DNA from 3 places in the Shewanella sp. 2_MG-2023 genome. Region 3 is predicted to be linked to each of the others. Evidence: predicted binding sites of a transcription regulator. Region 3 holds the regulator's gene; each other region holds the start of a gene.
What was found. The regulator FliA, encoded in region 3, starts transcription of late flagellar genes. The targets are predictions, from matches to a motif close to CTAAAGNTNNNNNNNNNNNNGCCGATA.
Positions count from the first base shown of each region.

Region 1 (11,175 bases), on a different contig from region 3:
AACGGTTTAGGTAAATCAACGGGATAAGCCCAACAATTACAATCACAATAGCAGCTAAAGCACCATGTTCGAGTTGCTCATCTGAAACGAATTGAAAAACATGGGTCGCAAGGTTTTCAAATCCAATAGGACGTAGTAATAATGCCGCAGGAAGTTCTTTCATGCTTTCGATAAAGACCAGTAACGCGCCAGCAAATATACCTTTACGCAGTAAAGGTAAGTGCACGCGCCATAATAACTGTCGTGGCTTTTGCCCCATGGTAATACTGGCCATATCTAATGAAGGCGATATGCGTTTATAGCTGTTTTCAATACTCCCGATTGAAATCGCCACAAAGCGAACACAGAAAGCAAAAATCAACGCAAACACACTGCCGGTAAATAGCAGGCCTGGTCCACGGGCATCAAAATAGTCATAAATATCATTAATCGCGAAATCAAGATAGGTTAATGGCACTAACACACCGATAGCTAATACGGTGCCAGGGATCGCGTAACCTGTGCTGCTTAACCGAGAAGGTAAAATGTCACTTTTACGCGGGCTCACTCGCCTAATAAACATCATCAGTAAGGCTAAAACAACGCAGATAAAGCTCACAACAGCGGCAATGTATAAGCTATTAAAACTGTATTGCCAAAAACGACTGTTCCAGCTTTCATCGAAATAGTCGATGGCATAACCCGCAAGCACCATAAATGGCAGTAAAAAAGCCAACACAATAAGTAAACTGCAATAGCCAAAAGACACCCAAGCTTTAACGCCTTTAAGGTGATAGCGATCAGACTCAGTTAACCTTGATTGTTTTTGGAATAACTCTTGTTTACGACGGGCAAAACGCTCAAAACCCACCATAGCGAATATGACCAATAGCATGATTGCTGATAATTTTGCTGCCGCTGAAAGGCTGCCATACCCTAGCCAAGTATCGTATACAGCAGTGGTAAGTGTTGGCACAGCAAAGTAGCTTACAGTGGCAAAATCAGCAGCCGTTTCCATGGCAACTAATGCCATGCCAACGGCTAGCGCAGGCCTTGCCATCGGTAAACCTAATCGCCAGAAACTTTGCCAAGGACTACAGCCCATAATACGTGAGGCGTGCAATAAGCTCGAAGATTGCTCCATAAAAGCGGTGCGAGCCAGCAAATAGATATACGGGAATAACACCAATGACAGCATGATAGCTGCACCAGTTAAAGTACGAATATCAGGGAAATAGTAATCTTGAGGGGAGGTCCAGCCAAACACTTGCCTTAACATGCGCTGCACGGGGCCTGCATAGTCAAGCATGTCGGTATAAACATACGCAACAATATAAGCGGGCATTGCTAGGGGCAGTAATAATGCCCATTGAAAATATCGACGAGCAGGAAAGTCACACCTCGCCACTAACCAAGCAGCAGGAACAGCAATGACTAAAGAACCGAGACAAACCTGCAACATGAGCAACAGGCTGTTACTGATATAGGTTGGAAGTACGGTATCAATTAAATGACTAAAAACAGCTTCGTCAGGGAATGTTGCTTGTACTAAAAGTGCAAAAAGCGGCAATATTAATATTACCGCAATCGCATAACCAGCGAGCGACCAGCTTCTGGTTAAGCCTAAGATCATAAATACTTTCCAGTCAGTGCCGCATGATTATCATGCGGCGTAATAAAGCATCCTTACAGATCAAATTTTACTTCATCAAGTAGCTTCACTGCTGCTTGATGGTTTTCTGCTAGCTTAAAGATTGGAAGACTATCAGCTTTGAAGTCACCCCAAGAGGCTACCATTTCAGAAGGCTTCACATCCGCTTTAACCGGATACTCCATATTCACTTCTGCGTAAGATTTTTGAGCTACATCAGACGATAAAAACTCCATTAATTTTATCGCATTATCTTTGTTTGGTGCAAACTTAGCGAGTGCCATACCTGAAACATTGATGTGAGAACCACGGTTTTGCTGATTTGGGAAATTGATATATACCGCTTCAGCCCAGCTCTTTTGCTTAGGATCTGACATCATTTTACCGAAGTAGTAGCTGTTACCGATAGCAATATCACATAAACCTTCTTTCACCGCTTTAACTTGTGCTCGGTCATTTCCTTGTGGCTTACGCGCTAAATTGGCTTTAACACCTTCAAGCCAAGTTTTAGTTTCAGCTTCGCCGTGATGAGCGATCATTGATGCAACTAATGCGATGTTATAAGGGTGTTTGAAGCTACGCGTACAAATTTTCCCTCTGTACTCTTCAGAGGCTAAATCTTCATAACTTAGATCAAGCTTACCGACACGGTCTTTAGAAGAATAAACATTACGAACACGCATAGTCAGCGCATACCAGTCATTTTCTGGTGAGCGATATTGCTCAGGAATATTGTTGTTAAGCGTGTCACTGTTAACATCAACAACTAAGTCTTTTTCGACCAATTCCATAAGGCGCGAAAAATCAGAGGTGAGTACAACGTCAGCAGGAGAAAGACGACCTTCACGAGCAATACGCTCTGCAATACCATCTTTAGCGAATACGACATTGACGTTAATGCCTGTATCCTGGGTGAATTTTTCTAAAATCGGCTCAACAAGAAAAGCTTGTCGGTATGAATAAACAGTAAGATCTTCAGCTGCTGTAGCAGTCATTGATCCCATTGATGACACAGTAGCTAAACCTAACAATGCTAGACTTTTAAACGACTTCATTCCAAATTCTCCTTGGCGTTGCATAACTCACTTCACCTTGTCACAAATATATATGTAACAAAATAGTGAGTGATTGCTTATGGAAATGATAATAATTATCAGTTGCGAAAGGATAATAGATCGCTGCTAAAGGAGCAAGTGTTGTTTATGAATCCATCTTTGAATACCAAGGGGATTTATGTATTTATAAGCAATAAATCATATCCCAAGAGCTGCATAAATTAGATGTCATACAGCTTGTTCAAGGCAGATTACCAATATTTTTCAACGGTGATTTGGCCAGGGGCTCGACGTAAGTTCTTCACTAAACCTTTTTCAATTAATGCTGTTTGCGCATCGGTAATCATTCCAGGATTGCCACAAATCATCACCTGAGAATTATCTTGATTAAGCGCAACTCCAGCTGTCTGTTCAAGAATACCGCTTTGTAATCCATCAGGAATTCGACATGACAAACCACCGCTATATGCTTCGCGGGTGACTAACGGAATAAATATGAATTGGGTTGGGTATTTAGCTTTTAATGCTTCTAACTGTGGTAAATAGGCTAAGTCTTCAATCAAGCGAACACCATACACTAGCACCACTTTATCAAATCGCTGCCAAGGTTCTGCTGTTTCCATCATAGAAATAAATGGCCCAACAGCTGTACCTGTCGCTAAAAACCATAGATGCGGCCCTTGTAAGGCGCCGGTGGGAATTTCATCTAAAGTCATAAAGCCAGCCGCCTTGGTGCTCACTTCAATTGTGTCACCAATACTCAGTGCTTGAAGATCTGGGGAAAGCTGTCCGTCTTCTACAGCAACAGCCAACACTTCGATATAGTCTTTCCCTGGTGGGTTGACCACTGAATAGGCACGCGCAATACGTTTCTCATCACGAATTTGACTCAGCTTGATAAACTGTCCTGCAATAAATGGTTCTACATCTGCTTTGATGCGTAGCGAGAATAACTTCTCATTCCATTCAATACGTTCAATGACGGTACCCGTTGTCCACATAAGCTATTCCTTGAATCTTAGATGAAGAAATCGATTGTATTCATTCAACTTGCGGCGGTGCTGTATTTTGTTTAAAGGTTTCAAGCCCTGCCTGAATTAAACTATAGGTTTGTTCGACCCCTGCTGCAATGTCACCTTCAAGTACTTTCAAACCCGATAATATCTCGGTTGCCTCTTTAAAGCCTTGATCGATAGCACCAGAAATTTTGTCCATAAAAGTATCTAATTGTTCAGAAAACTCCATTTGGCTATTCTGCTGCTGGTGCACCGAAAAGAAATTGGTCGCAAAACTGACTATACGCTCTGCCGTCGCTTCTGGCGAATAATCAACATCGGTTTCTGCTGCTTTTTGTATCGCGTTTTCACCCATTGTAGGTTCAAGCTCAATATTTATCGCATCAATTGCAGCGCGATATAGCAATGCCATCGATTGATCGCCCGCTGCAATACTGACCTTTTCTTGTGCCGCTAAAATACTGCTATTTTTCAACTCGCGGCTTATTTCATTCACTGAAGTTTTTTTTATTTCAGTAGTCTCAGTTATTGGCTTTGAATTCAATTTGTCCGCCGCCTGTTCAGGCGGTGATTGACGATTCGATTTAGCATTCATTTGCGTCGGATTATATAACTCCATCACCAGCTCCAATTAACGATTAATTACATTTCAGGTTAGCTTATTTTATCGGCAACATAATTAAAAACTTAAGCTTTTAGCTTTAATCGGTAAACCATTTTCACGAAGAAAACTGAGCCACGAATATCTGAAGATGAAAATGAGGCTAGAACAATGGGTTAGCTTCATCCATAATCAATTAAGTCAAAAAGTAAACAATATTACGAATAGCATTCAGCTTAAACGATGCTAAGTTTTGTCACGGTTATCCATTGAACATTTTTAAGGAACAAAAATGCAACCACATTGGTTTATTGTCGGATTAGAGATATTTACTGGGTTATTTTTAGCCTGTATTGCTTTCGGTGTTATCGCGGTTATTTATATGTATATCGTCGATAAAGTACAAACAAAGCAGGCGATTCGACATAACTACCCCGTAATTGGCCGCTTTCGATATTTATTCGAGAAACAGGGTGAGTTTTTTAGACAATATTTCTTTGCTCAAGATCGTGAAGAGCTACCATTTAACCGTGCAGAGCGCAGCTGGATATATCGTGCTGCTAAAAATATTGATCGCACCATTTCATTCGGTTCAACCCAAACACATGACAAGACTGGTACTGTGATGTTTTTGAATGCTGCATTTCCCAAGTATGACTCAGATGAACATACAGACAATATTCTTACCATTGGCGCTGAATGTAAGATCCCCTACCAAACATCCACAATTTGTCATATTTCGGCCATGAGTTTTGGTGCTTTATCACGCCCCGCAGTGACGGCACTGTCCCATGGCGCAGCGCAAGCAGGTTGCTGGCTCAATACTGGAGAAGGTGGATTAAGTGAACATCACTTAAAGGGCCATTGTGATTTAGTGTTTCAAATTGGCACAGCCAAATACGGTGTTCGAGATGAAAACGGCAAACTGGATGACAAAAAGCTAACTGCTATAGCAGCCCACGATAATGTAAAAATGTTTGAAATAAAATTAAGCCAAGGTGCTAAACCGGGCAAAGGCGGTATTTTACCAGGGGTAAAAGTTACCAAAGAAATTGCTGACATTCGAGGTATACCTGTAGGACAAGACTCTATTAGCCCAAATGGCCATGCAGAGTTTAATAGTGTCGCCGATATCATTGATATGATTTGCCACGTTCGCAATGTAACCGGTAAGCCTACTGGTATTAAAGCGGTATTAGGTGACGAGCAATGGCTCAATGATTTATGTGCTGAAATTAACCGCCGTGGAATAGAGCATGCACCTGACTTTTTCACCTTAGATAGTGCTGAAGGTGGTACTGGCGCGGCGCCACAAGCCTTAATGGATCATGTTGGCTTGCCCATAAAAGAAAGCTTACCGATAGTGATTAATTTATTTAGGCAAAAAGGCTTAAAGCAACGAATAAAAGTCATTGCCAGTGGCAAGATGGTACTGCCTTCTCAGGTGGCATGGGCATTAGCAACAGGCGCCGACTTTATCGCTTCAGCGAGGGGTAATATGTTTGCACTCGGTTGCATACAAGCATTGCAATGTAATAAGGATACCTGCCCTACTGGGATCACCACTCATAATAAACACCTGCAACAAGGGTTAGATCCCCATAATAAATCAGCAAGAGTGGCTAACTATAATCGCTCTTTGCATCATGATTTAAAAATTATTGCCCACTCTTGTGGGGTCAGTGAGCCTAGGCAGTTAACTCGCCAGCATGCAAGAATCGTTACAGAGAGTGGCATTTCTATCTCCCTAGATAAGTTTTATCAACAGTATTAGTTTTATTAAAAGACATAAAATGACGTTTTAGCAAAAACTACTAGACTTTTTGCTAATATATTGACAACGAATATCTTTGGACTATTGTTAATTTAGGTGTAAAATTGTGATGTAGAGCACATTCCTAGGGACTTATTTTTGAAATCAGAAAACTCAATAATGACGGCTAACAGAACGAATAAAGCAATTTCGTTAACTTGTAGCAACTGCGAAAAGCTATCTGAAATTGAAGGCGAGAAAATCTGTTTCGAACAAGGACAAATCACCAGATTAACGGAAGATGCTAACCCAAATTCAATGATTAAGATGGTCTGTCATAGCTGGTCTAAAAACAGATAGTTTAAAACAGATAGTTTCAAAACAGATAGTCTAAAAAATAGTCTTTTAAGCTAATTAGAGACAATTTCAGCAATAAAAAAGCAATCCTAAGGATTGCTTTTTTTATGTGAATTTCATTTTTACGTCTTTAAATAAGCCCGTTTGCTCATGAGGCTTATCGACAGAAGTTTATACCAAAATATCTGCCGCGCTATCATCCGCTTTCAATAAACTATCTTCGCTATCGTTATCATTTATTTTTGCGAGTGTTAGTCCACGGGTAGTCACAATCAAACCTGCGCATAATTCATCATAGACAGACTGCAATTCATCTTGATTCATTTCTCGCTTTTCCAGCGTCGCCATAATCGCAAACCAATCCGTGGTCACTTTATGTTGTGTACCCTCTAAGGCTGCTATTAAAGAAATGTTTTGCACTAACGACCTCCATTTTTAGGCTTAATTACCTGATAATTTCCTATTTACCTAAACGATCTCAATCCTTTCCAGGCAATTAAAGCTAATTATACACAAAAACTGCACTATCAAAGAGAGAAAACGTCTACAAGCTGCACATCAAAGTGTGATTGTTTGCTCATTTTGAATTCGCCACAGTTTTGCATAGACGCCATTTTGTAGTAAAAGCTGTTGATGGGTGCCTTGTTCTGCGATTTTCCCTTGGCTTAACACGACAATTTTATCAGCATCAATAATAGTAGATAGTCGGTGCGCAACAACTAAACTTGTATGGCCTTTTTCTGCGACTTTAAGCGCTGTTAAAATAGCCTGTTCAGACTTGCTGTCTAAAGATGAAGTCGCTTCATCAAACACTAGGATAGGGGCAGATTTTAAAATCGCGCGAGCAATAGAGACTCGTTGTTTTTCACCACCAGACAGCTTCAAACCTCGCTCACCCACTTTGGTTTGCCATTGATTTGGCAGCGACTCTATAAAGTCGCTCAAATTAGCTAATTTTACCGCTTCTTTTAATTCTTCATCACTCGCTGAAGGTCTACCATATAAAATATTATTATAAATCGTGTCGTTAAATAGCACGGTATCTTGCGGCACTATCGCAATCGATTGACGTAGTGCTTGCTGAGTCAGTTGTTTAATGTCTTTTCCATCAATCGTTACCGAGCCACTATCAACATCATAAAAACGAAATAACAGTTTAATTAATGTTGATTTACCCGCACCACTTTCACCGACTACCGCCACTTTTTGACCTGCAGGAACGGTAAAACTTACCTCATTGAGAATCGGTCTTTCATCATAATTAAAACAAATATTATTGAAACGCAGCTCGCCTTTTGTTGGCACCACTTCAGACGCACCTGCAGTATCTTGAATACTCGGGACTTTATCTAATAAACCAAACATACGTTCAATATTGGCTAATGCGCCGCGGATCTCTCGATAAACAAAACCTAAAAAGTTAAGTGGGATGAATAACTGCATCATAAAAGCGTTAATTAATACGAAATCACCCAAGGTCATATTGCCCGCGGTCACTTCAGACGCTGCAAGCCACATCATCGAGGTCATTGCCACTGCGATAATTAAGGCTTGTCCTGCATTTAATGCAAATAATGACAGCCTATTTTTACGTTTAGCGACTTCCCATTGATCTAACGCCGAATCATAACGTTCAGATTCATAGCGTTCATTATTAAAGTATTTAACCGTTTCATAATTCAATAAACTATCTACCGCACGAGTATTTGATAAAGAGTCTGCATTAGCGGCATCTCGAACAAAACCCGTTCGCCATTCTGTCGCCAAAATGGAATAACCAATATAGGCCACTACAGCAATCAAGGTTATGAGCGCAAAACCAATACCATAATTGAAAAAGAAAATAATGATCACTAAAGTGATTTCTAATAACGTCGGCACGATATTGAACACCATAAAGCGCATTAGAAAGCTAATACCACTGGTGCCGCGCTCAATATCACGAGATAAGCCACCTGTTCTGCGATCTAAGTGAAAATCGAGATCCAGCCTGTGTAGGTGTTCGAATACAGCTAAACCCAAGCGTCGAATAGCACGTTCAGTCACGCGGCCAAAAAGCGTATCCCTAATTTCACCTATAATGACATTCAAAAATCGCACTGAGCCATAAGCAATAACAAGTGCGACTGGCACCGCAACAATTGCTGCTGTTTTCTGGCCATCTAAACTATCAACTAAGTCTTTTAAAATGAAAGGAAGCCCAACGCTGGCAAGTTTAGCAATCACCAGACACAACATAGCTAAAAATATACGCCCTTTAAATTCAAATAGGTAAGGCCATAATAATCTCACCACTTTCCAGTTTAGCTTGCCTACTGGTCCATCAAAATACGCTGACGGTCTCATTTACTTCCACCCATAAATACTTGCGCTTCAAAAATACATTGGCCTACATTCATCACATCAACAATAAGTTAACACTTTTTGCTTGAGGTAAGTTCTATTTAATATCAATAAACAGTGAGAATCCTTAGTGTTGTTCAACATGAATGTAAGCGTATTATATTGAAAAATTGACCACCGAATAATACTTTAGACTTACCAATGTTACGAATTGGTAGTATAAAAGGATATTTTATATAAAATATTTCATTAAATAAGCAATTATTCTCGTGTTTCTAGTTCAGCAACTAAAAAGAATTTGATACTCTTTAATGGATACTTTTTGGCGATTTATACTGGCCATTAACATTTTTTCCCAGTTCAAAGGAAGTAACATGTTAGACGCAGCAAAAGTTCAGCACCCACCATTACAATTAATACAAACATGGGTATGGATGATGATCGAATCAGGTAATCCTGAGCTTCAAGATAAAGGAAGAAACAATCTTATTTCGGCATTTGGAAGCCTAGCTAAAGCCAATGAGTATTTAGCAAACACCAACAAATAAATAAGGCGCTGAATAGCGCCTTATTTTTTGAGCTTTGATTTACTCAAGAGCTTGATGATGAGTGATTAATGGCACATTAACCGTTAACCACGTCTTTTGATGACGCTTTCGCTAAGTGTTGCCAGCAATTTCTCTGTATCACTCCAACCAATACAAGCATCTGTAATACTTTGGCCATAACAAAGCTCTTTGCCCACAACAAGATCTTGTCGGCCTTCTTCAATATTACTCTCAACCATCACACCAAAAATATTGTGATTACCAGAACCAATTTGTCCCGCAACATCTTCAGCAACGAGCATTTGCTTGTTAAAGTCTTTACTGCTGTTGGCGTGGCTAAAGTCGATCATGATATTGGTTGGTAGTTTCGCTTTTTCTAATTGGGCTTCAATTTCAGTGACGTGTGATTCGCTGTAATTTGGTGCTTTACCGCCGCGCAAAATGATGTGGCAATCAGGATTGCCTTTCGTTGATACAATCGCTGAGTGACCAAACTTTGTCACTGATAGAAAATGATGCGGTGCACTTGCTGCGCCAATCGCATCAATAGCGACTTTAATGGTGCCGTCGGTACCATTTTTAAAACCAACTGGGCTCGATAAGCCTGACGCGAGCTCGCGGTGAACTTGTGATTCAGTTGTACGTGCGCCAATAGCGCCCCAGCACATCATGTCAGCAACATATTGCGGTGTAATCATATCGAGGAATTCACCCGCAGTAGGAATACCAGACTCATTCAAATCAACCAGTAGTTTACGCGCAGTTCTCAAGCCATCATTAAGCTTAAAACTGTTATCCATATATGGATCGTTGATTAAGCCTTTCCAGCCTACTGTTGTACGCGGTTTTTCAAAATAAACACGCATTACGATTTCAAGTTGGTCTTTGTACTTGTCGCGAAGTGCAATTAAACGCTTACCATAGTCTAAAGCAGCAACAGGATCGTGAATAGAACATGGGCCAATAACCACAAGTAAACGATCATCTTGGCGATTCAGAATTCGGTGAATACCATCACGCGCATTAAACACGGTTGCTGATGCCGTTTCTGACGCCGGAAATCGCTCTAAAATAGCAATAGGAGGCAATAGTTCTTTTATCTCGTCAATTCTAACGTCATCATTTTGGTAATACATAGTTGATACAGCTCCAGCAAACAGATTATTTACGCCAAATTTAACAGTTGGCAGTAAAGCATAACGAACAGCTTTATAATTCAAACAGTACCATACAATAATTCACTCAATCTATGGTTTTATCTATTTTATGAGTATAAATCACTGTTAATAAATAACTTTAAATTTAACATTACAAAATATTCAATAAATTCATTTATTTCGGTTAACTCTGCCTTTAGCCGCACTTGTATTTCAGCCATAAGCACAGCGCATAAAAAACTATTTTCAGTGCTAACTGAAAATAGTTTTAATAACCGCGGCTGCTATATATCAGCCAATAGCGCTAATTAAGCGATGAAACTTAATAAGAATAATGCTTAATGCCGTAACATTGCTTGCAGTTTTCCTTTGTACCTATGCTGACTGGTCTCATCAAGGCTCAAGTCGATTGCTTTTTCCATATTTTTTTTCGCTCTTCTTTGGTCACCTGTCGCCCAATAAGCCCGCGATAACCCAAAATAGAACTCATGACGATAATCAGCTCTATCCACTGCACGCTTATACCAAACTAACGCCTCTTGATATTGCTTTTCAAAGTAGGCTTGTTGAGCCATATCGAAGTAATAAAATGGGTTGTTAATCCGTGCTATCTCGAGCACTTTATGTACTTGTTGCCATTCTTCTAATCTCTCTTGTTCTCCAAGAATAATGGCTAAGTTATATAGTGTGGTAATATTTTTAGGCTCTAACTGCA
Region 1 covers NZ_JAUOSO010000006.1:225,359-236,533, forward strand. The annotation lists gene Q4600_RS08550 (iron ABC transporter permease) at 1-1,612, opposite strand, end outside; gene Q4600_RS08555 (Fe(3+) ABC transporter substrate-binding protein) at 1,666-2,685, opposite strand; gene Q4600_RS08560 (ferredoxin--NADP reductase) at 2,937-3,686, opposite strand; gene Q4600_RS08565 (DUF5610 domain-containing protein) at 3,727-4,320, opposite strand; gene Q4600_RS08570 (FMN-binding glutamate synthase family protein) at 4,595-6,076, shown strand; gene Q4600_RS08575 (hypothetical protein) at 6,215-6,415, shown strand; gene Q4600_RS08580 (hypothetical protein) at 6,584-6,832, opposite strand; gene Q4600_RS08585 (ABC transporter ATP-binding protein/permease) at 6,971-8,758, opposite strand; gene Q4600_RS08590 (hypothetical protein) at 9,130-9,303, shown strand; gene aroG (3-deoxy-7-phosphoheptulonate synthase AroG) at 9,387-10,439, opposite strand; gene Q4600_RS08600 (tetratricopeptide repeat protein) at 10,799-11,175, opposite strand, start outside.
Region 1: a site for FliA is predicted at 4,367-4,393, ahead of Q4600_RS08565 (DUF5610 domain-containing protein). Genes of this name have one in related genera too.

Region 2 (11,175 bases), on a different contig from region 3:
GCAAACCAAGGCCATAACGTCAGTATTATTGAGTCTATGCCCCAGGCTGGCGGCTGGCTACGTTATGGCATTCCTGAGTATCGTTTACCGAAAGATATACTCGATAAAGAAATTGCCTTACTGACTGATAATGGCCTTAACATTCAAACCAATACTCGCCTCGGCGAAGATGTTCACTTAAAGCAACTCACTGACGATTTTGATGCGGTTTGTTTAGCTATTGGTGCGCAAAAAGCGGTACCGATGAATTACCTTGGTAGCGATCTCAAAGGCTGTTATTTGGGCGTTGATTATTTACGTGATTACTGCACTGACAAAAGTTATGCCGTAGGTAAAAAAGTTGCCGTAATTGGTGGCGGAAATACCGCGATTGATTGCGCGCGCACCGCAGTGCGAGCAGGCCATGATGTCACCTTAATCTATCGCCGTACTCGTGATGCTATGCCTGCAGAGCCCTATGAAGTACATGAAGCTGAAGTTGAAGGGGTTAAATTTCACTTTTTGACCAACCCAGTTAAAAACATCAGCGATGAAAATGGTCAAGTTAACGCGATAGAGCTTGCAACAATGGTATTAGGCGAGCCAGACAGCTCAGGACGTCGCTCGCCAAAAGCCAGTGGCGAAACCTTTATCGAAGCGTTTGATACTGTTATCGCAGCTGTGTCGCAAACACCAGACATGAGCTTTTTAGAGCACCCTGACAGCTATCTAACCAGTGGCGAAATCGCTTTAAGCCGCTGGAATACCTTTATTGGATGCGAACACACCATGTCTGCGGGGGTTGAAAAATTATTTGTTATTGGTGACTCACGCACTGGCCCAGCAACGGCTGTTGCTGCAATTGGTGATGGCCGTAAGGCCGCGATTGCTATTGATAAGTTGCTGCACCAAGGTTTAAGTTGTGAATTAACCCCACAGCAGTTTAATGCGACTAAAGCCGCAAAAACCAATTCTTTAAGCGCTGAATTATACCCAAATACGCAAGCAGAACCGCGCTATAAAATGGCTGAACTCACTGCTATCCAACGCCAACTTAACTTCAATGAAGTTGAACAAGGCTTTGAGCACACTGAGGCGATGAAAGAAGCGGCTCGTTGTCTTGAGTGTGCTTGTCAGGCCAATACCGATTGTAAGCTGCGTGACTATGCCACTGAATATCATGTTGATGCTAAAGCACTCGACACCAGCAAGATGCAGCAATTTTCAGTAGATAAAACCAGTCCGTTTATTCAGTTTGATGCCAACCGCTGTATTAGCTGCGGCAAGTGTGTTGATATCTGTGGTCAGCAGAGCGGTCATAATGCGATAAAGTTTGAACAAGACAGCTTCCAAGCTTTACCAAACAGTCACGATACTGAACGCCAAGCGCCAAGAGTTGGTTTTAATGTCACCATGGCTGACAGTGATTGTGTTCAATGTGGTAACTGCGTGCAAGTTTGTCCCACAGGCGCATTAGTTGATGCCCGCGATAAACGCCAAGGCTCAACTGAAGAGTTAAACACCACTTCAACCATTTGTACTTATTGCGGTGTGGGTTGTCGCATTAATGTCAGTGTGTCGCCAACAACAGGCAAAATTTGCCATGTTGAAGGCAGCAATGATTCAGATGTGAATGAGGGGATGCTGTGTGTTAAAGGTCGTTTTGGCTATGACTTTATTCAAAGTGAGCAACGCTTAACCACGCCGCTTATGCGTAAAAATGGTGAGTTAATCCCTTGCAGTTGGGATGAAGCCATCGACACGATTGCAGATAAGTTAACCCAAATAAAAGCCAACAAAGGCGGCGATGCCATTGCCACCTTAGCCTCTGCAAAAGCCACTAATGAAGATAATTATTTACTGCAAAAATTTGTTCGTAGCATATTAGGGACTAACAACGTCGATCATTGTGCGCGTTTATGTCACGCCAGCACAGTATCGGCGCTGCAACAAAGTCTAGGTAGCGGCGCGATGACAGGCGATATTCCTGGGATCAAAGAATCTGATTTAATCTTTATTTTGGGTTCAGACACCTGTAATGCTCACCCGATTATTGCCTCGAAGATCAAACAAGCGATCCGCCATCACGGTGCACGTTTAATGGTGGCCGATCCTAAACGCGTGTCGATTGCCGATGAAGCACAGCTTTATGTGGCGCAAAAGCCTGGCAGTGATGTGGCGTTAATCAACGCGATTATGGCTGAGATAATTCGCAACGACTGGCATGACAAAGCATATATTGCACAGCACACAGAAGGTTTTGAGGCTGTTATCGATACTGTGATGCGCCCTGAATATACCTTAGAAACTGCAGCGAAAGTCTGCGGCATCAGCGCTGATAACATTGCCAAAATGGCCAAATTAATCGGTACGGCAGAGAAAACTGCTATTTACTATGCCATGGGGATAACCCAGCATACTTCAGGCCATGACAATGTTACTGCCATTGCTAACTTGCAAATGCTCTGTGGCAATATTGGTAAAGCGGGTGCTGGTATTAACCCACTTCGGGGTCAAAGCAATGTGCAAGGCGCTTGTGATATGGGGGCGTTGCCACAATATTACACTGGCTATCAAAAAGTGGATAACCCAGCGGTACAAGCTAAATTTGAACAACACTGGAACACGACTCTTTCGCCTAATGTCGGCTTAACGGCTACCGAGGTGATGCATGCAATCAGTCACGATCAAGTGGATGCGTTATATGTGATGGGTGAAAACCCAGTGCTTAGCGATCCCGACCAAGCACACGTATTAGAAGCACTGGAAAAAATCCCATTCTTAGTGGTGCAAGATATTTTCTTAACCGAAACTGCCCAGTTAGCGGATATTGTTTTACCAGCAGCATCATTTGCTGAAAAACTAGGTCACTTCACTAATACTGAGCGCCGAGTACAGCGCTTACAACCTGTATTAACTCCACCAGGTCTTGCCAAGCAAGATTGGAAAATCATCCATGCTATTGCCAATAAAATGGGCGCTAATTGGGATTACGCTAACGAGCAAGCCATCACTGACGAGATAAACCAAGTGACCCCGCAGTATCAAGGGATCACATGGGACAGACTCAACAATGATGACCAAGGCAAACCAAGCAAAGGCATTCAGTGGCCGTGTGCCAATCAGCAACACCCAGGCACCAGAGTATTACATCAAACTGCGCCTATTAAAGGTAAAGGCTTGTTTACGGCAGTCACCCACCGCAGTCCTGCTGAAACCACCTGTGATGAATACCCATTAGTGTTATCCACTGGGCGCTTATTGGAGCAGTTCCACACAGGCACTTTGAGTCGTAAAACCCAAGGGTTAGATATATTAGGTACGCCAAGAGTGATGATGTCGGTGTTTGATGCTGAGCAATTGGGCGTCAGTAATGGCGATATGTTAAAACTGTCTACCCGACGTGGCGAGTTGGAAATTGCAGCGTTCGTGACTAAGCGTGCTCAAGCTGGGGTGCTATTTTTGCCGTTCCACTTTGCTGAAGCCGCAGCGAACAAGCTCACTATTAATGCGATTGACCCTGTGGCTAAAATCCCAGAGTTTAAAGTGTGTGCAGTTAAAGCTGAGTTAGCTCAAGCTCAAGTTGCACGAGCGGTATAAGCTTTCAGGTGACAAAACGGTAGCACTTGGAAATAAATAGTGATTTGAAGTTAAAAGGACTTTAAAAGCTGTGGTAGCCATATTTTACTGGCGACCACAGCTTCACTTTATCAAGCTTTAATCGCCAGCTTTTTAACATCGGGCGCCTAGAGGTAAACCCTCTTGGTATACCTATACAACTAAACAAACATTAGTGAACAAGCAGAACTAAACAAGCTGTACTAAACGAACATCAGTGAACAGCTATTAGTGAACAAGCTGCACTAAACAATCTGTGCTAGACAAGTATTGTTCCAACCGCTAGCAATAAAAATAATCCCGCTGTCACTCTTCTTATCGCTGTCAAAGGTAACTTGTCAGCCGACAACTTACCGATGAGCACCACAGGAACATTGGCAATCAGCATGCCGATCGTCGTCCCTAATATCACCATCAATAATGCATCGGCATATTGCGCCCCTAAAATCGATGTCGCGATTTGGGTTTTATCACCGATTTCAGCAATAAAGAATGCAATAAAGCTGGCGACAAAGGGGCCACGATTGGAAATTTTTTCGTCATCATCGAGCTTGTCAGGAATAAGCACCCAAGCGGCCATAGCAAGAAAACTGATGCTAACCACCCAAGTTAATACTTGTGGGGTTAAGTAGTCTGCGATCACAACACCAAGGTAAGCCGCTAATGCATGATTGGCTATGGTCGCTAAAAAAATAGCAGCAATAATGGGGATTGGTTTTCGGTATCGACTCGCAAGCAGTAGCGATAAAAGCTGAGTTTTATCTCCGATTTCTGCTAGAGCAACGGTCGTTATGGATATGGCTAAAACGCTCAAAAAGGTCTCTTATAGAGGTGGGGATTATGTTTAACCTAAGACAACGCTCACTCCCCACCTCGGGTTGTGATCATTGTCTATGGTCTCACTAAATTTTTCAGTCAACGACAATTAACCATCATTGAGCTAGGAATGAAATCTTGAACGCCATGATGATTTTGCATCAATTATGTTGACGAACAAACCGACTCAGTAATGTGAGCGGCAAGTTACTCCCCAAAGACAGCGGCAGTGTAAAGATTGTCAGTATCTTTTGCAAGAGTCGCAATTACGGTAAATAAGATAATTGTGATGTAACGTCACTATGTCACTCTCGCTCAAAAATGGCCTTGCGACATTGATTTAGTTTGATAGCCAAGGTAAGTTACCAAAATACTTTGATAATCAAACTAAGGTGTCATTTTGAATTTTGCAGTCGAGCATCATCACGATTTTAATGCCCAGAAAAGTTCAGGGGAGAAAAGAACCCTTTACGTATTAATACTCACAGTCACAGCCATGGTGGTTGAGATTATTGCTGGTACGGTTTTTGGTTCGATGGCACTACTAGCTGATGGTTGGCACATGGGCACCCATGCCGCCGCTTTTTGTATTACCTTGTTTGCTTATCGTTATGCACGCAAGCATGCTCACAGTGATAAGTTTTCTTTTGGGCCTGGTAAAGTCAGCGTGTTGGGCGGCTATACCAGTGCTATTGTCCTTGGTGTTGTGGCATTACTGATGATAGTTGAATCGGTAAGTCGACTATTTAATCCTCATACGATTCAATTTAATGAGGCTATCATTGTGGCCTTTATCGGCTTGGCCGTGAATGTCGCCAGTATATTTTTATTGGGTGACCACCACCATCATGATCACGACGGGCACTCACACGGGCACTCTCATGAGCATTCACATGAACAGGCTGATAAGCTCTCGCACAAACACTGCCATGAAAAAAATCATCACAATAGCCACTCACATGACCATAGCAAAACAGATGAGCATTCCCATGAACATTCTCATGGACACTCTCATGAAAATGGCGAAAAACATCATGACCATAATTTACGCGCAGCCTACATGCACGTAATGGCTGATGCGCTCACGTCGGTATTAGCGATTGTTGCATTGGTGTTCGGTAAGTTTTATGGCTGGCATTGGTTAGATGCTGTTATGGGAATAGTCGGCGCACTTGTGATTACTAAATGGACCATAGGCTTGATGAAGCAAACCAGTCCTATTTTATTAGATGAGAATATTAATGAGGAATATCGCCAGTCAATTAAAGCGGCCTTAGCACCTTATGCTGAAGTAAAAGATCTCCATATTTGGAAAATCAGTGGTCATCATTATTCAGCAGCAATTACCTTAGTGTCGACAAAAAATGATATTTCAATCGATGAATATAAGACCTTGCTGAGTCAATTTGATAAAATCAATCATCTGACACTTGAAGTTCATCCATTACCTGATCAAATGACTGATCAGATGGCTTAATCCAATGACTAATCCAATGACTAATTAAATGGCTAATTAACTAAGTCGATTAACTAGGTCGATTAACTAAGCTGATTAAGCCTGCCAATTGAGCGAATAGATTGAATGTATTTATGAGTTATCACATGAACGATATTGAAAAGCTGAATCAAACCATTACTGAATTTTATGACAAAATGTCTTCTTGGGAGCAATCCGTTGTAAAGGAAACGGGTTACTCGTTGGCACAAACTCATACGATTGAAGTGCTTGGTATTCACGGTGCCTTAAGAATGAAAGAGCTTGCCCAAAAGCTTGGTATTACAACAGGCACCTTAACAGTTCAAGTGGATAAGTTGGTCAGTCTTAATCTGGTTGAACGCTGTGCTCACCCTGAGGATGGCCGCTCAACGGTTATCAAACTCACTGATGCTGGTGATAAAATTCATCGACAGCACAACCAGTTGCACCTTGACTTAATGAACGACTTAACTCGTCATGTTGCCCCTGAACAAGCAACTGTATTACTGGCATGCTTAGAGAAAATGAATCAAGAATTTTAAGGCTATAGCAATAGAAAAATCGACTATAGCCCCAGAGATAAAAGATTTGGCGGGATTCAAATAAGCACTATAAAAAGCTCACCAAGGCGCCAGTCACAGCAAAACCTAACACCAACAACACAATGTTTGGTTTACATGTTTTAAGCACCGCAAAACCCGTTAACACCAATGCCATATCAAGCGGTTCTACCACTGCTGAAGTAAATACAGGGCTATACAGCGCGGCAAACAATAAGCCGACAACGGCAGCATTTACCCCAGAAATGGCGCCTGAAATTGCTGGCCTTTCACTAATGGCATGCCAGCTTTTTAAGCCCACTAGCATTAATAAGAAACCTGGTACAAATATCGCTATCGTAGCAACCAGTGCGCCGAGTATCGGCTGCTCTAACCATAAGTCAGCCCCTAAAAAAGTGGCTAAAGTGAACATTGGGCCAGGTACCGCTTGCGCCAGCGCATAACCCGTTAGAAAGCGATCTGAGCTGACCATTTCACCCACATTGGCTTCAAGTAATGGCAGCACAACATGCCCGCCACCAAAAACTAAACTGCCCACTTGATAAAACTGCGCAAAAACCTGACCTAAAGTGCCCGTTTGGTTAATAAAGTAAAAGCTCGCCAGTAGACCAACAATAAATATTGAAAGCCATGCATAGTTCAATTTAATCGGCGTGTTATCTGGGGTAATATTCGCGCCTTTAGTCAGTACCATCACACCGATAATCGCTGCTATCAGTAACACCACAATTTGGGTTAGTAATGACGGGAACAACATAATACTTACTGCTGTGCCAACCATGAGCACTCGCGCTGTTTTACGCTGACAGAACTGACCAAACATGCCGAGGGTGGCATCTGCAACGACAACGACAGCTAATAATTTAAGACCATGTATCACACCAGAAACAACTTGGGTTTCTAGCCAGTGAGCACTGGTTACAGCAAGCAGAAAGAGTAAAACAAAAGAAGGTAAGGTAAAGCCAACAAATGCAGCAACCGCCCCCGCAAGACCACCACGGTGGTATCCGATAGCAAAACCAACCTGACTGGAACCAGGTCCTGGCATAAATTGGCTTAACGCCACTAAACTGCCATAACGTTTATCATCAAGCCAGTTCAGCTCATTAACAAAGGTCTGTCTAAAATAGCCAATATGTGCAGCTGGGCCGCCAAAGCTAATAAAACCTAATGCTAAGAATCGAGTAAAAATCTGCCACATAATTAAACTACTTCCATATCGCTTAAATACTGTTTTGCATCAGTACAACGGCGACAGACTTTATAAGGGTGAGCTAGATAAAGTCAGTGCGATTGAGACTAAAGATGCTTTCACGCTAATTATATGACAGTTTAATTTAACTTTTATGACATAGAGATAATCAATTTAATCTTTAAGATTCATTAGCGCGTTTTCACAAAGCTGTTTTAATTGACGCAATTGCTCTGCATCACCACCCACTTTACAACGCATTAATTCAGGAATGCTTTTCGCTTGTTGGTGTAAGGCTTTGCCCGCTTCTGTGAGATGCAGTACGCGAACACGTTCATCGTCTTTATTACGATCACGAATAACCAATGCTTTAGTTTCTAATCGTTTTAATAACGGCGTTAAGGTTCCTGAATCTAAATGCAGTTTTTCACCTAATGTTTTCACGCTAATGCCCGACTCTTTCCACAACACCATCATCACTAAATATTGTGGGTAAGTCAGAGATAATTGATCAAGCAAGGGACGGTAAGCTCGAATGAGCGCATTCGTTGCACTGTACATAGCAAAACAAACTTGATTCTCTAACGCCAAGGGATCCATTTTCTGACTCATGGTGACTCCTTTCTCGATAAAATGAATGATACAAACCTATGGCGCTATCTTAACATATTTAATTGCGCACAAGTTAATATCCAGATTGTCGAATTATCAAAAAATAGTCTATAGTTTTTCCAGTTTCAGCCGATAACAAAATACTGCTATCTACATGTCGTATTGTATAGCCGCAACTTATGAGTGAATACCCATGTCTTTATCTATCAATGCACCATCATCAATGCCAACTAATATTGATTCTGGCAGTAGTTTAAAAGTGGCTGTGATGGCTAAAAACCAACAAAAAGTGGAAGGACAAATGGCAATGCAGTTAATTGAAGCTGCACAACCTGAGCCTCAACCTGTTGGCAATGCTGGACACATCATCAACACCAAAGCGTAAGTTGAATGAATACTCCCGCTTTAAAACAGTACTAATAAACACTGAATACGCTATGATTTGTTCTATGAGTTATTTAGAACAGGATGTTGATAACAATGTTGACACCAATGCAAACAATTATGCGTATTCAGACTTCACGACTTTCAACTCTCGCTTTTTCAATTTTATTTTTATCGTGCTCAGTTAATGCATCTGACGCCGTCTCCCCCGCTTTTGATTGTCAAAAGGCCAAAAGCCAAGTTGAAGTGTTAATTTGTCAGGACAATCAACTTGCCAAGCTAGATATGCAAATCAATGCAACATATCAAAAAGTGATCAATCAAATTAGCAGCGAAGAAATAGCCCATGTGAAGGCTTTTCAGCGAGGTTGGATTAAAGGTCGCGATGATTGCTGGAAAGCGGAACAAATTAAGCAATGCGTGCAATCGTCTTATGAAACACGATTAACTGAATTACAAATTGCTGCAGGTGAATTTGAAGTACCTGAACCCATTCAATATGAATGCGGCCTTGAAGCAAATGATACGTTAACCAAAGTAACGGCATATTTTTATAATGACACAGCAATTCCCGCAGCAATGCTCACGGTTTCGCCTACATCCGATTATATTAACGCGACGAATTTAGCCTTGTTAACCCGCACGGCATCAGGGGCAAAGTATCAAGGGCAAAACTTTAGCTTTTGGACTCATCAAAGTGAAGCGACTTTCAGCCAATATGCGCAAGCCGATCTCAACTGCAAATCACATTAATATCACCCCGAGATAAAACCAAAAACCATAAAACAAAAAACCATGTCATATGACATGGTTTTCATTGTTATTCTACAGAAACGCTGTTGCGATAAGTGGTTAATTTAAAATAGTGTAACCACGATTAGCCATACAATTACGTACTACGGTTTCTTTTTCTGCCTGATAATTTGCTTCGTTTGCGCGTCTATCACGTGAGCCACCCAGTAAGCCAGAAACAACACCAACACCTGCGCCGATTTTAGCACCGTCAGAACCACTGCCACCTGCAATCGCAGTACCTGCAGCGCCTACAGCTGCACCTTTAGCAGCACTGCTTACCACGCCACGAGAGTTGCTATTTTTTTGCACTTGCTGTGACATTTCAGTGCATTGATGCTCGTCATACACAAAGTCTTTATCGTCTACGCCTGTTTTATCATAAATGATATTTGCGCTTGCAGAGAAAGCAAAAAAAGTCAGTGAAACCAGTAATAATTTTTTCATTTGAATGCCTCAAGCGGAAATTAATGTCGTCACATTGCAATTGTTATCATTCGCAATGTCATTGATATTGATATTGTATAGCCTACCTTAATTTTAGCGTAAAAAAGGAATATCACCTTTTACGAATGGAATAATGGTAAATGACACAAGGTTTACTCCACTTAATCTCACAAATATAGCTCACAAATATATTACATAAAGCTATATTTCAAACACAAAAATCAGATTTTAAGCATAAAAAAAGCAGCGTTATTAGCTGCTTTTTATCATCAATAACGCTGATGAGCTTATTAATTTAGCTTACTACTTTCATAAGTGTGGCACATCTGTTGAGCTTGTTCTTCGTTATACTCACGTAGTCCGCTTAACACTAAGGTTTTCACTCCACTGCCGATCACTTTGCCTTCGCTTTTTAATGCAAATTGCAATGTCACATCACCACGCTTACCGTTAATCTCCATGTGCTGCTCTACTAACTCTAAGCTCATTTCAGTGAACTCAAACGTGTCTAAATGAAACGACATGCTTTCGTATATCACTAATGGTCGCGTTGGATTAATCATCATGCCGTATTCTTTCATCATAGGCACCAACACATGAATAAAGTTAAGCCCAGAAAAAGCCACATAACTTTTAATAAAAGCCGCAGTTTGCACATCACACTGACAAACTTCGCCTTGGCGTTCGATGTGTAAATACTCTTTACCTTTGGTATCACAGATACTGAACTTCTCGCCTGCATCTTTATCTAGCTCAAGCTCGATGCCATCGCCAACCATACCGGCAAATTTAAACTGCATGTTTTGGCTTAAACCAAACTCAGTTAACACTAAGGCAAATAACAAATCACCAGGGACACAAAAACGTTTGGCACCGACATTATGAATAGGGTTAAAGTCTTCAGCGACGTGTTTTGCAAAGTCACTCGCTTGTTGGGCTGAAATAAACACGCTCTGATCTTGCTTGGCATAATAAGGTGACAAAAACATATACATCCATTCTTAAATCGTGAAAGAAATCCCTCTCTCGTCGAGCTGGGCTTTTTTTATTTGCACCGAGTGTACTAGAAAAATCCCAAAACACTCAGCCGATGACTCATTTAACAACATTAAAGTTAATGATTGACCGAAAACATAATGTGACCTTGATCGCATCCATCTTAATCCAAAGCTCAAAAGCAGCGCAATCGTTAATCACAGTTAAGTAAATGTTGATTTTAATGTTCATTTAAGTAAACTTCACGACAATTAAGATACAAATAGAAACAATTGCTATTTGCATTTTACTTACAAGTCGTC
Region 2 covers NZ_JAUOSO010000007.1:152,330-163,504, forward strand. The annotation lists gene fdhF (formate dehydrogenase subunit alpha) at 1-3,579, shown strand, start outside; gene Q4600_RS09240 (TMEM165/GDT1 family protein) at 3,857-4,411, opposite strand; gene Q4600_RS09245 (cation diffusion facilitator family transporter) at 4,814-5,890, shown strand; gene Q4600_RS09250 (MarR family winged helix-turn-helix transcriptional regulator) at 6,016-6,432, shown strand; gene chrA (chromate efflux transporter) at 6,500-7,651, opposite strand; gene Q4600_RS09260 (MarR family winged helix-turn-helix transcriptional regulator) at 7,817-8,254, opposite strand; gene Q4600_RS09265 (cytoplasmic protein) at 8,448-8,639, shown strand; gene Q4600_RS09270 (lysozyme inhibitor LprI family protein) at 8,735-9,391, shown strand; gene Q4600_RS09275 (RNA polymerase subunit sigma) at 9,491-9,877, opposite strand; gene Q4600_RS09280 (DUF3581 domain-containing protein) at 10,168-10,866, opposite strand.
Region 2: a site for FliA is predicted at 8,363-8,389, ahead of Q4600_RS09265 (cytoplasmic protein). Genes of this name have one in related genera too.

Region 3 (11,175 bases):
ATGTGCCAATCAATAAAGCTTTGTATTTTTTGCCGCTCGCCCGAATCGAAGCTACTGAAGCAGTATTTCCCTGATTCGTCGTCGAATTAGCAGTAGATAACTTGGGAGTGATTGATGATTTAAGTGTCGAATTCGCACCACTCAGATTCGAATTAGTCAGTCTTGACGCTGATGAGCTTGTCGTTGAAGTTCCTAGCGAAGATGGGGTAGTTCTCGCCACTGGTTTAAATAGACGACGACGACCTAGTGCTTTAACCCTTTGCTGTAAAAGCTTAATCGCATCATCTTTATTTGATGCGATATCTTCAAAACGTTTCGGTAAAAAGTCTAATGCGCCCGCATCCAATGCATCAAGCGTTGCTTGTGCACCGTCATGAGTTAATGAAGAAAACATCAGTATTGGAGTCGGATTGGCAGCCATGATTTTACGAACGGCAGTAATACCGTCCATAACAGGCATTTCAATATCCATAGTAATAACTTGAGGTTTCAATTGAGCAGCCATATCAACAGCTTCTTGACCATTGACGGCAACACCCACAACTTCTAAGTCAGGATCTTGATTAACAATCTCACTGACTCGTCGTCTAAAAAAACTCGAATCATCAACAACTAAAACTTTAGTAGCCATTTAATTCCTTAAATAATGGAACTTTTACTTCTTACTTTTAGCGTAATATTTTAATAAGCCTGGCACATCTAAAATCAGTGCAATACCGCCATCAGAAGTAATTGTTGCTCCAGCCATACCTGGCGTACCTTGCAACATGCTTCCCAGAGGTTTAATTACCACCTCTTCTTGTCCTATCAGTGCATCAACCACAAAGCCAATTTGCATGGTCCCAAGTTGCACAATTACTACATGCCCTTGCTTTTTATCACCATGAATAAAGTTAGTTTTATTTCGATGTAACCACTGCTCAAGATAAAATAGCGGTACGGCTTTATCACGAACGATAACGGTTAATTGTCCATCTACTACATTTGTTTTAGTTAGATCGAGGTGGAAAATTTCGTTAACGCTTGAAAGAGGTAAAGCAAATACCTGCTTAGCAACATCTACCATTAGAGTCGGCATAATTGCTAATGTGAGTGGAACTTTAATCTCTAAGATTGTTCCCTTGCCCTGAACGGAATCAATATGAACAGTACCATTAAGCTGGGTGATACGGGTTTTAACCACATCCATCCCAACACCACGACCTGAAATATCTGAAATTTCTACTTTAGTAGAGAAACCAGGAGCAAAAATTAAGTTATAAGCTTCGTTATCCGTCATGCGTGCAGCTGAATCTTCGTCTAACACGCCACGACTGATAGCAATTTCTTTTAATTTGTTGGCATCCATACCTGCGCCATCATCTTCAATTTTTAGTAGAATATGATCGCCTTCTTGGCTGGCTGATAAGGTAATGGTACCAGTTCTTGGCTTGCCATTCGCTTCACGGGTAATCGGCATTTCAATACCGTGGTCTACTGAGTTTCTAACTAAGTGAACCAATGGATCAGCGAGTGCTTCGACAAGGTTTTTATCAAGGTCGGTGTCTTCACCAACCATGATCAAATCAATTTCTTTATTGAGCGTACGTGCCAAATCTCTGACAACGCGAGGGAAGCGACCAAACACTTTCTTGATTGGTTGCATTCGTGTTTTCATTACAGCGCCTTGAAGGTCTGCTGTCACTAAATCTAAATTTGCCAACGCCTTAGACATCTCTTCGTCATCACGAGAAATACCTAAACTCACCAAACGGTTACGCACCAATACTAGCTCACCAACCATATTCATAATCTGGTCTAAGCGAGATGTATCTACACGAACCGTAGTCTCACCTTGTGGCATTGCATTTTGTGTTTTCGCAGGTTCTGCTTTTTTCGCAGCGGGCACAGCTTTAGATGCAGGCTCTGCCGCTTTTGCAACTGGCGCTTTACTTGCTGGCGCTTTACTTGCTGGCGCTTTATTAACTGGAGCTTTAGCTACAGGAGCTGGTGCTTTGGGCTCAGCTTTAGCAGGTTCACTTGGTGGGCTGGCTTTAGGTTTACTTGCCTCGACAGGCGGCGTGACCGCTGCTGGTGCAGAACCTTTACCGTGTAACTCATCAAGTAGTTTTTCAAATTCATCATCAGTAATGTCATCAGCATCGACTTTTGGCTCTTCAGCTACTGCTGCAGGCTCATTCTTTGCTGTCGTTGACTGAAATCCACCTGAACCATGTAGCTCATCAAGAAGCGCTTCAAATTCATCATCGCTAATTTCATCGCTAGCAGCACTGTCATTGTTAGGACTTGTGGCATTTACTGTCACACCTGCAACAGGTTCGTCATTGACTGATGTTGGGCTTTTCCCTTGTCCATGTAATGCATCAAGTAAAGCTTCAAACTCACTTTCATCAATATCATCAATGCTACCTGAAGTTCCTGCATCGGAGACAACTTCAGCTTCAGCCGCTGCAACAGGTTGTTCGATAATGGCTTCAATGAACTCTTCCACAACTTCAGATTCAGTCTCAACAACTGTCTCAGAGATTTCAGAAGGAAGAGGCGCACCAGAACTCAAAAGCTTAAGCTTTTCAAGTAAAGCGGGATCTGCATCATCTTGCGGCTGGCCTTGCTGAGTTTGCTCAAACATACTATTGATAGCATCAACAGCTTGGAGAATGATATCCATTAACTCTGCGTTTACTTGACGCTTACCGGTTCTCAGTAAATCAAAGGTATTCTCTGCTTCATGACAAACGTCGACCATAGGGCCCAAGCTTAAAAAACCTGCTCCACCCTTTACTGTGTGGAAACCTCTAAAAATAGCATTAAGTAAATCAGCATCATCAGGATTATTTTCAAGAGCGACGAGTTGCTCTTGTAGAAGCTCTAAAATTTCACCAGCTTCAATCAAAAAGTCCTGGAGTATCTCTTCATCAACATCAAAAGACATTAAATTTGACTCCTAATTAGAAACCCAGACTTGATAGCAGATCATCAACTTCATCTTGGCCTGTTACCACGTCTTCACGGGTTTCAGCATTCAAGATGGGACCTTCTGCTTCAATTTTATTGTCATCAACGACCCGTGTTGAGTCTGCTGCGCTTTCGCCAAAAATAGTGAGCATGGAGACTAAATTGCTCTCAACTTCTCTGACTAAATCAATAACACGACGGATCATTTGGCCAGTTAGATCTTGGAAATCTTGCGCCATCAAAATTTGATTGAGCAATTCCTTTAATCTACCTGAGTCATGCTCGCTATGAGACATGATATGTTGAACCTCATGACACAGAGATTTAAATTCGCTTAACGCGATGTCTCTACGCATCAATTTGTCCCACATGGGTGTGACCGATTGAATGTTATTAATTATTGTATCGGCCAAAGGTAAACATTCTTCAACTGCATCCATAGTTTTATTTGCAGCTTGCTCTGTCATATCGATAACAAAGTTTAATCTTTCTTTTGCGTCAGGTATTTCAGTATTGGCAAGTTCGGCTAAACGGGTATCAATTTGGAACTCATTTAATGAACTATGAAGTTGACGTGTCAACTTTCCGACTTCATCAAATAAATCCCGCTGAAGAGGCGCTGATAAGTCACGAATGACTTCATCAGCTTGTTCTTGTTGGCCATCTTCAAGCAGTTTTACGAGTTGCTTTGCTTGTTCAAGGTCGATCAGCCCTGATATTGCTGCCTGCATAACTTATCCTTAGCTTATGCTAAACGTTCAAATATTTTATCGAGTTTTTCTTTTAACGTTGCAGCAGTAAACGGTTTTACTACGTAACCATTCACACCCGCTTGCGCTGCAGCAATAATCTGTTCGCGTTTGGCTTCTGCAGTTACCATTAACACGGGTAAATGCTTGAGTGAATCATCAGCACGAATCGCCTTAAGCAAGTCAATACCTTGCATGCCTGGCATATTCCAGTCAGTTACAACAAAATCAAATTCGCTTTTTTGTAACATTGGTAAGGCGGTTGAGCCATCATCTGCTTCTTGGGTATTGTTGAATCCCAAGTCTCGCAACAAGTTCTTGATGATACGTCTCATTGTTGAAAAGTCATCAACAATAAGAATCTTCATATTCTTGTCCAAGGTTTCCTCCGGTGAGCTCATACACTGTGCTCTATATTAATAATTATACCTGTGTCCAATGCTTGAGTTTGCCTTTAAGACGCAGCATTGCCTGACTTAATATCTGGCTAACACGCGACTCGCTGACCTCAAGAATGGCACCGATTTCTTTTAAATTTAATGCTTCGTCATAATATAGCGACAAAACTAACGCATCTCTTTCGGGTAATGTTGTAATTGCTTCAGATAGTGCTGATTTAAATTGCATTTCAGCAAGTGACTCAAAGCTCTCATCAGGAGTAGACTCTGCTGTTACAATCACATCTTCAGATACACCAAGATCTTCAATCCCGATGATCTTCCCCACTGAAACATCATTTAGAATATGATGATACTCTTCAAGAGTCATCTCTAATTTTTCAGCAATTTCAATATCTTTTGCATCACGGCCGAGCTCTTGTCCTAATTCATCAATAACCTGGGCAACACGACGTTGGTTACGATGTACAGAACGAGGAACCCAATCACCTCGGCGGATTTCATCAATCATTGAACCACGAATTCGGATGCCAGCAAAGGTTTCAAATTTAGCCCCTTTACTGCCATCAAACTTCGATGATGCTTCCAATAACCCCATCATCCCTGCTTGTAATAAGTCATCCAATTGCACTGATGCTGGCAGCCTTGCCAACATATGATGAGCAATTCTTTTTACCAACGGAGCATACTGTTCAACAATTGAAGTTTTATTATCAAACTGAGTATACGCAGCGGCTTTATTCACTCGTTGAATCCTCTTGTTGATCTTTACGTTGAACTAATCGTTCGACAAAGAACTCAAGATGGCCGCCTGGCTGTTGAGGAACAGGCCAGCTCATAATTTTATTCGCTAAACCATGATAAGCAATCGCTGCAGGTGACTTAGGAAAAGCTTCGACAACCAATTTTTGTTTACGAACTGATTTTCTTAAATTTTCGTCAAATGGAACCGTAGCAACTAATTCTAAAGCGACATCCAAGAATCTATCCGTCACTTTACTGAGTTTGGCAAATAATTCCATGCCTTCGCGCAAACTTCTGACCATATTCGCCACAATTTTAAAACGAAACACGCCATGTTCACGACTTAGGATTTTAATTAAGGCGTAGGCATCGGTTATTGATGTCGGTTCATCACAAACAACAATCAACACATCTTGTGAGGCACGGGAGAAACTCAGCACCATATCCGAGATACCAGCAGCGGTATCGACAATTAAGATATCGAATTGAGTTTTCATTTCACTGAAGGCGCGAATTAAGCCCACATGCTGAGCTTGTGTAAGCTCGACCATGGCTTGAGTCCCTGAAGTGGCAGGCACAATGCCAATACCTTTAGGGCCACGGACAATAATATCGTCCAACTCTGCTTCGCCAGAAAGTACATGGGATAAATTGCGTTCTGCTCGAATACCTAGCATCACATCAACATTTGCTAAGCCTAAATCGGCATCGAGTACTAACACTCGTTTACCTTTTTCAGCGAGCGCAACAGCGGTATTAATAGACACACTGGTTTTACCCACGCCGCCTTTGCCGCCACTGACTGCAATTACTTTTACTTTATCGTTATTTGGTTGATTCATCATACGTAAACCACTTGCTTGATCTCTGGTCATATTGTTACTCGAATGCATAGGCCATGTCATTTGACCACGCAGTGTCATGTGACGTTTGAGGTTTGGTGTCGTTTAATGCTGCTAACGCTTGTTTTGCGAGCATAAGCGTATCAGCAACTTGCATATCTTCTGGAACACGTTGACCATCTGTTATATAGCTTAATGGTAACCCATTTTGAATCAATACACTTAATGCGCCAGCAATCGAAACCGATTCATCTAATTTGGTCAAAATCACCCCAGATAATGGGATTCTTTTAAAATGCTCAACAGCATCTTGTAACACTCTTCTTTGAGAGGTTGCAGACATGACTAGATAACTTCTAATCGGTATTCTTGTATTTGCCATTAAATCATCTAACTGCTGATAAAGGCGCATATCACGCTGCCCCATCCCAGCTGTATCTATTAATACTAACTTACGATTCTTAAACTGGTAGAGAATTTGTTCTAATTCAGCAAGATCGTGAGCTTGTTTTACTGGACATCCCATTATTTTGCCATAAGTTGCCAATTGCTCATAGGCTCCAATACGATAATGATCTGTAGTTATGAGTGCAACCTGCTCTGGACCATGATGTGCTGCAAATCTTGCCGCTAATTTAGCCAGCGAAGTCGTCTTACCAACACCTGTTGGACCAACAAATGCCACCACGCCACCAGTACGAACAATATCATCACCTTGGTTATCTAATAAGTTCGCTAAACTCTGAGGTAACGCTCTCACTAAATCTGCAGGCGTATATTGCTGACTTAAGCCTGCCAATTTCGCCGCTACAGCAGGAGAAAACTCTGCATTAATTAATTTACTTTCTAGCATTGCCCCAACGGGGTCAGTGCGCTTTTTCTGGTCTTTCATTAACGAAGATACTTGATGAGTTAACAACCCACGCAAAGAGGCCATTTCTTCTCGCATTGCTTCAATTTCAGCAGACTGACTTTTATTCGATGTTCTTGGTTGGGCAAATTGCTGTTGTTCAATTTTAGGCTCAACTTTCGCTGTTTTTGTATCTTGTAATTGTTTGGCCCAATCGGGTAACTCAGGTTCTTCAACTCGCTGCGACATTTGTTGCTGCAAACGATTATGCTGTTTTTCAAGCAAAGCCTGTAGTGAATCAGCTGCAGGAGGTGGGCTTACCTTGGTTTGCGCTTTCACTGTTGGCTTATTTTGCCCTAGTGAGACTTGATCATCACTGACATTCATAAAACCAGGTACAGGTGAATTTACAGCAACGTCCGCTTTAGGCTCATCGTAGTCAACTGCCGCAACGATTTCTATTCCACCCGTTACTTTTTTATTCGACATAATAACGGCATCAGATCCCAAGGTTTCTTTCACTTGAGCTAATGCTGAACGCATGTCTTTGGCAAAAAATCGTTTAATTTTCACTACGCACCTCTTTCAAACAGAAAGTCATCGCTATTGCCCTACCGCAGATACTATGCGTATTTGCTTTTCATCAGGTATTTCTTGGTAAGAAATAACCCGTAAATTCGGGATAGTATATTTAACAAATCGTGACAGCGTTGACCTTAGCATACCTGATGTCAATAAAATGGCTGGTTGTCCAACCATTTCTTGCTTCTGAGAAGCGTCTAATAATGACTTCTGCATGCGTTCTGCAAGGCCTGGTTCGATATTTGGCCCTTCACCGCCTGTCGCCTGCATAGACTTGTGCAACATCTGTTCCAACTCTGGTGCCAATGTAATGACAGGTATCTCTAATTCAGGCCCAGATATTTCTTGAACAATCATTCTCTTCAATGCAATACGCACTGCAGCGGTTAATACTTCTGTATCATTACTCTTTGTACCGTATTCTAACAGGGTTTGCACAATTGTGCGTAAATCACGGATAGAAACACCTTCATTTAGAAGGTTTTGCATCACTTTAACCACAGAACCCAATGGCATAATATCTGGAATAAAGCCATCAACTAACTTAGGCGAGTTTTTACCTAACATATCCATTAACTGCTGTACTTCTTCATAACCCAGTAATTTAGCCGCATTGTTAGTCAATAGTTGGCTGATATGGGTCGCGACAACTGTTGCCGTGTCTACCACGGTATAACCTAAGGTTTGAGCATGTTCGCGCTGCTCTGGCGCTATCCACACAGCTTCTAATCCAAATGCAGGATCTGTTGTTTCAATGCCATCAAGCTTGCCATACACTTGCCCAGGATTGATCGCGAGTTCACAGTCATGGCGAACTTCAGCCTCTCCAACCACTACTCCCATTAACGAAATACGATAACAGTTAGGTGATAAATCAAGGTTGTCGCGAATATGCACCGCTGGTACTAAGAAACCTAATTCTTGTGATAATTTCTTACGTACACCTTTAATACGACCTAAAAGCTCACCACCTTGACCTTTATCCACTAACGGAATAAGGCGGTAACCTACTTCAAGCCCGATAGTATCGACATGTTGAACGTCTTCCCAGCTGAGTTCTTTAGGCTCTGCATCCTTAATTTCTGCTGGGCTTTTAACCGCTTGCTCAAGCGCTGCGGTTTTGTTGTCATTATTTCGCTTATAAATCATATATGCAGCAAAGGCTGTAATAAAAGCGAACGTTAAGAATGCAAAATGAGGCATTCCAGGCACGATACCCATGACAAACAATACGCCTGATGCAATCGCCATTGACTTATGGCTGACAAACATCTGGCTTATCATCATGCCGCCCATATCACCCGATTCATTTTGACGGGTCACCATCAATGCTGCAGCGATTGATAACAGTAGCCCAGGGATTTGAGCGACTAAGCCGTCACCAATGGTCAATAAAGTGTAGATTTCAACAGCACTGGAAAAATCCAATCCATGTTGAACCATACCGATCACAAAACCACCGAGAATGTTAATCACCAAAATCATGATACCCGCAATGGCATCACCTTTAACAAATTTTGATGCACCATCCATCGCACCGTAAAAGTCAGCTTCTTTAGTCACTTCAGCGCGGCGTACGCGAGCTTGATCTTGCGTTAATGTGCCAGCATTTAAATCGGCATCAATTGCCATTTGTTTACCTGGCATGGCATCCAATGTAAAACGGGCGCTCACTTCAGAAATACGGCCAGCACCTTTGGTAACAACGGCAAAGTTGATGATAATAAGAATCAGGAAAACCACTAAACCTACAGCGTAGTTACCACCAATAACCACAGAGCCGAAGGCTTCAATGACTTTACCTGCGGCATCACCACCGTTATGACCTTCCAATAACACGATTCGGGTTGAGGCAACATTGAGTGCCAATCTAAGTAGCGTTGCGACTAACAGAACGCTGGGGAATGCGGCAAAATCTAATGGTCTATCAGAATAAATAGCGACAAGCAGTACAACGAGTGCTAAAGCAATGTTGAATGAAAATAAGATGTCCAACAAAAAGGCAGGCATGGGCAAAACCACCATACCGAGTGCTGCAAGCACTAATAATGGCGTACCTATACCTTTAAAAGTACTTAATCTAACTTGTTTAACTTGACCTAATGCTGCTTTTACATCCATCAGTAGGAAACCTTTATAGTAATATTCTTGACGCTGACAACAGTAAAATGCAATTACTAAGCCAAAAGAATAGTTTCAAAAGGGCCGCTGGGTTAATTGAAGGTTTTGTAAACGATTTAGTGTTTTAAATCATCAGGGATAGGTTGATTGATTGGCACGGGCTTAGGTCGCTTGCCCCTACCTTTTTGATACTGCTTGAGCTGGAATACATATGCCAAAATTTGTGCGACTGCAGTGAATAACCCTTCAGGCACTTGTTGGTCAATTTTCGTCGTATGGTATATAGCACGTGCTAAAGGTGGCGCCGACACAATAGGTACTTCGTGCTCTCTGGCAATTTCACGAATTTTAAATGCGACATCATCGATGCCTTTCGCAATTAAAAAAGGCGCAGCTGACTGACTAACATCGTATTTAACCGCTACAGCATAATGTTCAGGGTTAACCACAATAACATCTGCATTTGGTACTTCAGACATCATCCTTTTGTTGGCCATCTCGTGCTGCATTTGTCTAATTCGACCTTTTACTTCAGGTTTACCCTCAGTGTCTTTGTATTCATCTTTGACTTCTTGCTTGGTCATTTTCAATTGTTTATTGTGATTCCATATTTGAAATGGCACATCAATCACCACAATAAATAGCATTGAAGAACATAACAGAATAAACATCCATACTAACAACTCTAGTGCATGGTAAACGTTGCCAGGTAGATGATCTGTCGAGAGAGTCATTATCTCAAAGAAGTAAAAACTCAATAAAAAATAGGCTGATACAGCCACTACAGCAAATTTAGCGATGCCCTTGGTCAACTCAACTAGAGCTTGTGTACCAAACATTCGCTTAAATCCTTTAGCAGGATTCATTTTACTGCCTTTGGGCATAAAAGCTTTAACTGAGAACGTCATACCACCCAGAATGATATTACCGATAAAAGCAATTAAGGCGAGAAATGCAATAAAACTGATGAGTGGAAAAGCAAGCTCATTGCCAACCACTCCCCAAACCAGAAACATTGAGTTGGTATCAAATATTTGATCCCGCTCCATGGTCAATATTTGTGTCATGATAGTGTGCAGACTTCGGGCAAGATTAGGCCCAACGATTGCGAACCCTACAGCTGATGCTAATAAAACAGCCGCTGTACCTAACTCTTTAGAGCGTGCCACCTGTCCTTTTTCACGCGACTGTTGCAGTCGCTTGGCGGTGGGGTCCTCTGTGCGTTCTTGACCTGTATCTTCTGCCATCAGTAACCTACTGAGTTAATGAGCCGTCAATTTGACAGGTCAATTGCAAAATATCACACATCAATAATTGGCCTCGCAGCCAAACCTCATCGAAATGAGACATGATGGGCCCTAATGTAAGCCACAAAATCAATAACCCGCTTACCATTGTTACCGGGAAGCCAATGGCAAAAATATTCAGTTGAGGCGATGCGCGCGTCATCACACCAAATGATAAGTTAATCAGCAGTAATGCGACGATTGCTGAAATCGACATCGTTAACGCCGCACCAAACATATAACCACCAAACTCTGCTAATTTTCGGTAATTAGTAATGCTAAAACCCTGATTTGAAATGGGGATAGTATCGAAACTAGCCACCAGCATTTTAAACATCAACAAATGTCCATCAACGGCGAGAAAAATCAACGTAGCCAGTAATAAAAAGAAATTACCTACAACTGGTGTTTGCTGACCTGAACTAGGATCGACCATAGAGGCAAAACCTAAACTGGTTTGCATACCAATAATCTGCCCCGTTAGTACAAAGGTTTGCATCACTAAAATTGTCACAAACCCCATAGCAGTACCTATGAGTATTTGCTGCGCAGAAATGAATACAGCACTTAATGAGAACAACTCGATAGGATCAACCGGTGCTGGAAGTACAGGTGCTACGGCAACAGTAATCGCAACAGATAAAAACA
Region 3 covers NZ_JAUOSO010000014.1:59,459-70,633, forward strand. The annotation lists gene Q4600_RS14550 (chemotaxis response regulator protein-glutamate methylesterase) at 1-631, opposite strand, end outside; gene Q4600_RS14555 (chemotaxis protein CheA) at 656-2,932, opposite strand; gene Q4600_RS14560 (protein phosphatase CheZ) at 2,949-3,686, opposite strand; gene cheY (chemotaxis response regulator CheY) at 3,701-4,084, opposite strand; gene Q4600_RS14570 (RNA polymerase sigma factor FliA) at 4,128-4,847, opposite strand; gene Q4600_RS14575 (MinD/ParA family protein) at 4,840-5,721, opposite strand; gene flhF (flagellar biosynthesis protein FlhF) at 5,726-7,111, opposite strand; gene flhA (flagellar biosynthesis protein FlhA) at 7,142-9,241, opposite strand; gene flhB (flagellar biosynthesis protein FlhB) at 9,358-10,488, opposite strand; gene fliR (flagellar biosynthetic protein FliR) at 10,496-11,175, opposite strand, start outside.